Regions from separate parts of the Oceanobacillus sp. FSL K6-0118 genome, predicted to be linked through region 3. Evidence: riboswitches for the same ligand, from Rfam matches in the RefSeq annotation. Region 3 holds a riboswitch; each other region holds the start of a gene.

Region 1 (2,271 bases), on a different contig from region 3:
TTTTCTCTAGAATATCCGCTATCATTAAATGGAATTTCTGGTGCATTTAATCCAGCAATATATACATCATCTAATTGAAGATAACGACAACCCGCATTATAAAAGGCTCTGATCGCATCACGGTATGTTTGAATAATATCATTCGCATATTCTTCAATATCTGGATAGATTTCTAGGTTACGGATACCAGCGTTGAAAAATTGGTTTGGACTTGGAATGGTTTGTTTGGCAATTGCACGATCCCCAACAATTTCTTTAAAAAGAGAAAAGTCTTTCAAATGTGGGTGTTCCGGGTTAAAGGAAACCTTACCTACGACTCGGACATCATATCTTTCTGTTTCTTCTCCTTTAAAGGCAAACCCGCTTTCAGGAACATAGCCTTCCACCCCATTTAAATGCTCCATAAAATCTGTATGCCAAAATCTACGTCGAATTTCTCCGTCAGTAACTGCCTGTAGGCCAACCTCAATTTGCTTATCAACAGATTGTTTAATTTCTTCTGTTTCTATTTTGTATAACTCGCTAGCTGTAATATTGCCAGCTTGGAAATCCTTTCTTGCTTGATGGATTCTTTCTGGACGTAATAAACTTCCTACATGATCTGCTCTAAATGGTGCTTTTACTAGAGTTTTTGTCATTTTTATCTCTCCTATATTTTCATTATTTTTTCAGGTAAAATAGCAAAAGAACGAACGGGGAACCCAGTTGCTTTCTCGGGTTTTGGACTAATACTGAAGATAACAGCACCTTTTGCAGGTACTTTATCTAAATTCGTTAATAACTCAATTTGATACGTATCTTGTTCAAGGACATAATATTCCCCAATTAGTGACCCGTTTTTTCGAACATCAATTGCTGCGTCTGTATCAAATGTTTCATGTCCAACGGCATTAATACTCCTTTCTTCAAACAAAAATTGGAGTGCAGCAATTCCCCATCCTGGTGTATGACTATTGCCATCTGCATCTTTGTTTTCAAAAGCTTCTTTGTTCGGCCAACCTTTACTCCAATCTGTTCTAAGTGCAACAAAGGTACCTGCTTCTATTTTTCCATGCTCTTTTTCAAACTCTAAAATATCATCGACTGAAAGAACAAAATCATTATTTTCCTCGGCCTCTTTTGATTTATCAATGACAACGAGTGGGAGGACAAGTTCTTTTAATTCAAGGTCTTCCAAGTAACGCCTGTCCCCTGGAACGAAATGAATTGGTGCATCAATATGTGTTCCATATTGTCCAGGAAATTTAAATCGTTGCGCAAAAAATCCATCATCATGTGTAAAAAGTGTTGTAATTTCTGCATCTTCAAATGCTGCAAAATGTGGAGAATCTGGACCGAATGTATGCGTCAAATCCACCCATTGTTTCCTTTTAAGTAATTCAATCGCATTTAAAAGTTCATTTTCTGTTTTTGTTAAAGACATGAAACCACCTCCATTAAATAACTTTTAAAAACAAAAAAATCTCTTCTTAAAGATAAGAAGAGATTTACTACACAGATAATCGAAGTTACTCTTCTTATCTCTAAGCTTATTGCTTCTGGAATTGGCACAGTACTTTTACAAGTCCGCTGCCGAGGCTTCCAAGGGCCAGTCCCTCCACCTCTCTGGATAAGAAATATTAAGAATATTAAATTGATTGAATCAACTATATACGATTTGAAAATGGATGTCAAGGGTTAAATTAGATTCAGTGGGATTTTTCTCGGTTCCATTTACAATACATGTTGGCTATGATAAAATATCCAATATCCCAATCATCCTACAAATTTGGAGTGTGGAAAAATGCTAAAAAAGACAAACAGGGTATCCTTAGTGGATCAAGTGGTTTCCCAAATAGAGTATCTAATTGAAAGCGAGAAGTGGCCCATTGGTGAAAAGTTGCCACCAGAAATGGAACTTATGGAGGAATTTGGTGTTAGTCGTAATACGTTAAGAGAGGCTATTCACGCTTTGGTGCATGCGGGCTTATTGGAAACAAAACAAGGAAGCGGGACGATTGTTCGTTCGTCAAGCGCTTTGGAAGCTGCCTTCAATCGCCATATCGAAAAATCCAATTTAATCGATACGCTAGAAGTACGACTAGCACTAGAGCGGGAGGCAGCTGAGATGGCCGCCAAACATAGAACGGAGGAAGCTTTAGCGGAAATTGAAGTATGTATGGCGCAATGTCAGGCGGCAGCCAAAAAAGACGACATAGAAGAATTCGTTATAGCGGATATTACATTTCATAAAGCTATTGTAAAAGCGAGCAATAATCAATTATTGCAGGA
Region 2 (2,271 bases), 3.2 Mb from region 3:
TTTAATTTATCGCCAGAAATAGCAGCGGGGGTTATTTTAGTTGGTTGCTGTCCTGGAGGTACGTCTTCTAATGTAATGACGTTTATGGCTAAAGGGAACACAGCATTATCCGTAACGGTAACAGCGTTATCAACATTGCTTGCACCAATTTTAACTCCGTCATTGACTTATTTGTTTGCCAGTCAATGGCTTTCCGTGTCATTCATGGACATGTTCTTGTCGATTGTCCAAGTCGTCTTATTACCAATCGTTTTAGGTGTAGTTATCCGGATGCTATTTAGCAAACAGGTCAGTAAAAGTGTGGAAGTATTACCACTCATTTCAGTCATTGGAATTGTAGGAGTAGCTTCAGCAGTTGTGGCTGTAAATAAAGAATCGATTATGACTTCAGGACTTCTCATTTTTGCAGTCGTCGTACTACATAATTGTTTAGGATATTTGTTCGGGTACTTACTCGCGAAGGCAATCAAACTTAATTTTAAAGATCAAAAAGCAATTTCTATCGAAGTTGGCATGCAAAATTCAGGACTTGCCGCGTCGCTTGGGCTTGCTCATTTCTCGCCAATTGCAGCCGTTCCTGGTGCAATCTTTAGTGTTTGGCATAATATCTCAGGTCCACTCCTTGCAAACTGGTGGGGGAAGAAAGAGCAAGCTGAACCTGGTGTTAAGAAAACTGCATAAGTTTATTTGCTGCTCTTGTATGGTGAAGTATGTATTCTTCACCATACAAGAAAGTTTGACCTATCAACCAAGATATTGTTTCTGTGGGTAATAGTGAATTAGGCCAAAGGTTCTAATTTTTTTGGTGACAATATCCCTGTTGATAAAAAAGTCCTTTTCTGAAAATTTCCTGTTGACAGATTCCTTTTGGTTATGTAAGATGTTATTAATTCTTACTAATTGAATATGTTTTCCTTATCAAGAGTCGGGGTAGGAACCTGGTCCGTGGATCCCGCAGCAACCATTACTAAAGTAATAAGGTGCTAATTCCAGCAAGCTGATGCTTGAACGATGAGGGTTGGTATATATGACCTCTTCTCATCAGAAGGGGTCTTTTGTTTACCATTTTCTTAGAGGGGTAATCAAATGGAAAAATTTTTAAACACAATTCCGATTAAACATATTGGAAAAATTATATTCTTAGTAAGAAAAAATGTAAAGGGAGAGATTTAGAATGACAATTACAAAAACAGATAGCTTGTATAAGAAGGAATATTTCGGGAGGATTTTTGAATTAAAGGAATATGCACCAGAGGCTTTCGAAACTTTTTTCAAATTTAATGATCAAGCATTAGCAGAAGGAAAGCTTTCGGTTAAATTAAAGGAATTAATTGCAGTAGCGGTTGCGCATATTACAGGTTGCCCGTATTGCATTGATTTACATGTTGGAAACGCAAAGAAAAATGATTCCTCGAAAGAAGAAGTTGCAGAGGCAATTTTTGTTGCGACTGCACTGAAAGCTGGTTCTGCTTTGGCACATGGTGTGAATGGACTGAACGCTTTTGATAATAGTGGAGGTGAAGAGTTCTATAAAGCATCTTACTTTAATCGATTGAAAGAATTTAATGCATTAAGCGAAGAAACGTTCCAGGCTTTTGTGAATTTTGATGGAAAAGCAATAAAAGCTGGAAAATTATCCGTAAAAGAAAAAGAACTAATTGCAGTAGCATCTGCACATACAACAGGTTGTGTATATTGCATTGATGTACATACCAAAAATGCGAAGAAAGCTGGGGCAGACTTAGAAGAAATTTCAGAGGCGATTTTCGTTGCAGTTGCGCTTAAAGCAGGTTCTGCAATTGCTCATAGTGTAAATGCGCTAAATGCTTATGATGAGAAATAAGAAAAGGAGAGATACGCATTGAGTAAAAGGAAACAGATTCATTTAAACGGTTTTGTGCAAAATTCACCTTCTCCACATTCTACTGGATTATGGAAACACGAAAAAGATCAAGGAACGAAACATAATCGATTAGAGTTTTGGACGGAAACAGCGAAAGTATTAGAACGTGGGAAATTTGATGCGGTTTTTATTGCGGATGTATTAGGAACCTATTCGGTTTATGGAAACAGCCATGATGCAGCGGTACGTCATGCCGTACAACTTCCTGCACATGACCCATTGTTAATTATTTCCGCAATGGCTCAAGTCACGGAGCATATTGGCTTCGCACCGACAGTTTCAGCCACATATGCACAGCCATATGCATTGGCACGCCAATTATCTACCCTCGATCATTTAACAGAAGGTCGTGTAGCGTGGAATGTAGT
Region 3 (2,271 bases):
CGTAATAATTGGACACGTAATTTTGTAATAAATGCTGCTGGGCCAAGGTCTGCATATTTTAACCCATTATAGCTTTCATCAGGTTCTGTAAACCCTGGGAATTTCCCATTCCCCCAATCAAAACGTCCACCATCTACAACGACACCGCCAATGGTAGTACCATGACCACCAATCCATTTTGTGGCGGAATGTACAACGATATCTGCCCCCCATGAGATTGGTTTTGTAACGTATGGAGTTGCAAATGTGTTATCAATGATTAACGGAATTCCATTCTCATGAGCAATGTCCGCAATGGTTTCTACATCGAATACTTGTAAACTTGGATTTGTAATAATTTCACCAAAAACGGCCTTTGTTTTTTCGTTGATAGCAGCTCTTACTGCTTCAGGGTTTGTTCCATCTACAAATTTAACGTTGATGCCATACTTTGGAAGAGTATTAGCAAAAAGATTGTATGTACCACCATATAGGTTGCTGTCGGCCACAATCTCATCTCCGGCTTCTGCAATATTCAAAATAGCAAATGTTATGGCCGCCATTCCTGATGATAGCGACAGGGCACCAACACCATCTTCTAAAGCTGCTATTCGTTGTTCAAACGCATCCAATGTAGGATTCATGATTCGAGAGTAAATATTACCAGGTTCTGCTAAACCAAATAAATTTTGCGCATGCTCGGTATCACGGAAAACATAAGAAGTTGTTTGATAAATTGGAACCGCACGTGAGCCGGTTGTTGGATCAACCTCTTGACCTGCATGAAGTAATAATGTTTCAGGGTTTTGTAAATCGAATTTAGACATAGATAATTCCTCCTTGAGTGTTTGATTGGTATGTTACTATTCCAAATCTGGAGGCAGAGGGGATGAAAAAAAGCCCTCTTCCTAAGAAGAGGGCTTCTATTTATACAAATAGCCGATCCTCCTCTTATCTTCCAGTTCATGTGACCTGTAGGATTTAGCACCGTAGAAAAGTAAGAGTTACTAACTTTCAGGTTGCCGGGCTTCAAAGGGCCTATTCCCTCCACCGCTCTTGATAAGAGATTTATTGATTAATGCTTAGTATAATGGTCGGGATTTTATTTGTCAATACATTTCAAAAAAATAAATAATTTTATCTTACCTCAAGCTTCTGGGGGAACAAAAAAGGTAGGTGGGAGATCAACTGTCCGTAAAAATCCGACTAAGGGGATGGAGGAAAACCTCCACAGATGGTTGTTCTTCTTTATACATTTAGTATTCTAACTATTGTATTTCCAGGGGCTTAAGTTTTTTTAAACCTATTCAATGAAACTTAACTAAATGCATATATATAAGTATGGAAATGGAAGGGGGATAAGGACGGATGGGAAAGAAATATAAACATATAGAAACAGCAATTATTCACGATGGTTATGAGGATAAAGAAATGTTAGGAAGTTTGGCACCACCCATTTTTCAGACGTCAACTTTTACATTTGATTCAGCAGAACAAGGGGAGTTGCGTTTTTCGGGGAAAGAAGATGGGTATATATATTCGAGACTTGGAAATCCTACTGTAACTATTTTGGAAAAAAAGATAGCTACGTTAGAAAATGGGGAGCGGGGACTAGCTTTTAGTTCAGGGATGGCAGCAGTCTCGGCTGTACTAATCTCCTTATCAAAAGCAAACGATCATATCTTATGCTCTTCAGGTTTATATGGGTGTACGTTTGGTCTTTTAACCATGATGAAGGATAAGTATAACATGAAAGTTGATTTTTCAAATATGGACACCGAAGAAGAAATCCGCTCCAAAGTAAAACCTGAAACAGCGGTCATTTATATTGAAACTCCGATTAACCCGACGATGCGTTTAGTAGATTTAGAAATGGTTTCCAAGGTTGCCAAGGAATTTGATATTCCAGTTGTTGTGGATAATACCTTTTCCACTCCTTATTTACAGAAACCACTTGATTTAGGCTGTGATGTTGTCATTCATAGTGCAACGAAATATATTGGCGGGCATGGAGATGTGATAGCAGGACTCGTGGTTGGGAAGAAGGAATTTGTGGATAAGGTTGCATTAACTACTTTAAAAGACATTGGTGGGGTTATGTCCCCGTTTGATGCTTGGCTTTTAATTCGTGGATTAAAGACATTACCTTTACGTATGGACCGCCATTGCGAAAATGCGAAGAAGATCATGGAACATCTCAAAAGTCACCCGAAAGTGGATAACGTATTCTATCCACATGAGTCAACAAATCCTGACTTTAGTATAGGGAAGAAACAAATGAGAAAAGGTGGG

The links. A riboswitch is a leader RNA that binds a small molecule or an ion and turns the genes downstream of it on or off. The one in region 3 is predicted to bind S-adenosylmethionine.
Region 1: another riboswitch for S-adenosylmethionine. It lies ahead of MHI02_RS17915 (cyclase family protein); the one in region 3 lies ahead of MHI02_RS00040 (PLP-dependent aspartate aminotransferase family protein).
Region 2: another riboswitch for S-adenosylmethionine. It lies ahead of MHI02_RS16345 (carboxymuconolactone decarboxylase family protein); the one in region 3 lies ahead of MHI02_RS00040 (PLP-dependent aspartate aminotransferase family protein).

What each region holds. Positions count from the first base shown of each region.
Region 1 covers NZ_JBBOVR010000003.1:26,457-28,727, reverse strand. Annotated here, with positions in the region: gene MHI02_RS17920 (5-methyltetrahydropteroyltriglutamate--homocysteine S-methyltransferase) at 1-638, opposite strand, end outside; gene MHI02_RS17915 (cyclase family protein) at 650-1,423, opposite strand; SAM riboswitch class I at 1,515-1,616, opposite strand; gene MHI02_RS17910 (FadR/GntR family transcriptional regulator) at 1,784-2,271, shown strand, end outside.
Region 2 covers NZ_JBBOVR010000001.1:3,215,263-3,217,533, reverse strand. Annotated here, with positions in the region: gene MHI02_RS16350 (bile acid:sodium symporter family protein) at 1-681, shown strand, start outside; SAM riboswitch class I at 913-1,018, shown strand; gene MHI02_RS16345 (carboxymuconolactone decarboxylase family protein) at 1,175-1,843, shown strand; gene MHI02_RS16340 (LLM class flavin-dependent oxidoreductase) at 1,862-2,271, shown strand, end outside.
Region 3 covers NZ_JBBOVR010000001.1:9,638-11,908, reverse strand. Annotated here, with positions in the region: gene MHI02_RS00040 (PLP-dependent aspartate aminotransferase family protein) at 1-806, opposite strand, end outside; SAM riboswitch class I at 928-1,045, opposite strand; gene megL (methionine gamma-lyase) at 1,348-2,271, shown strand, end outside.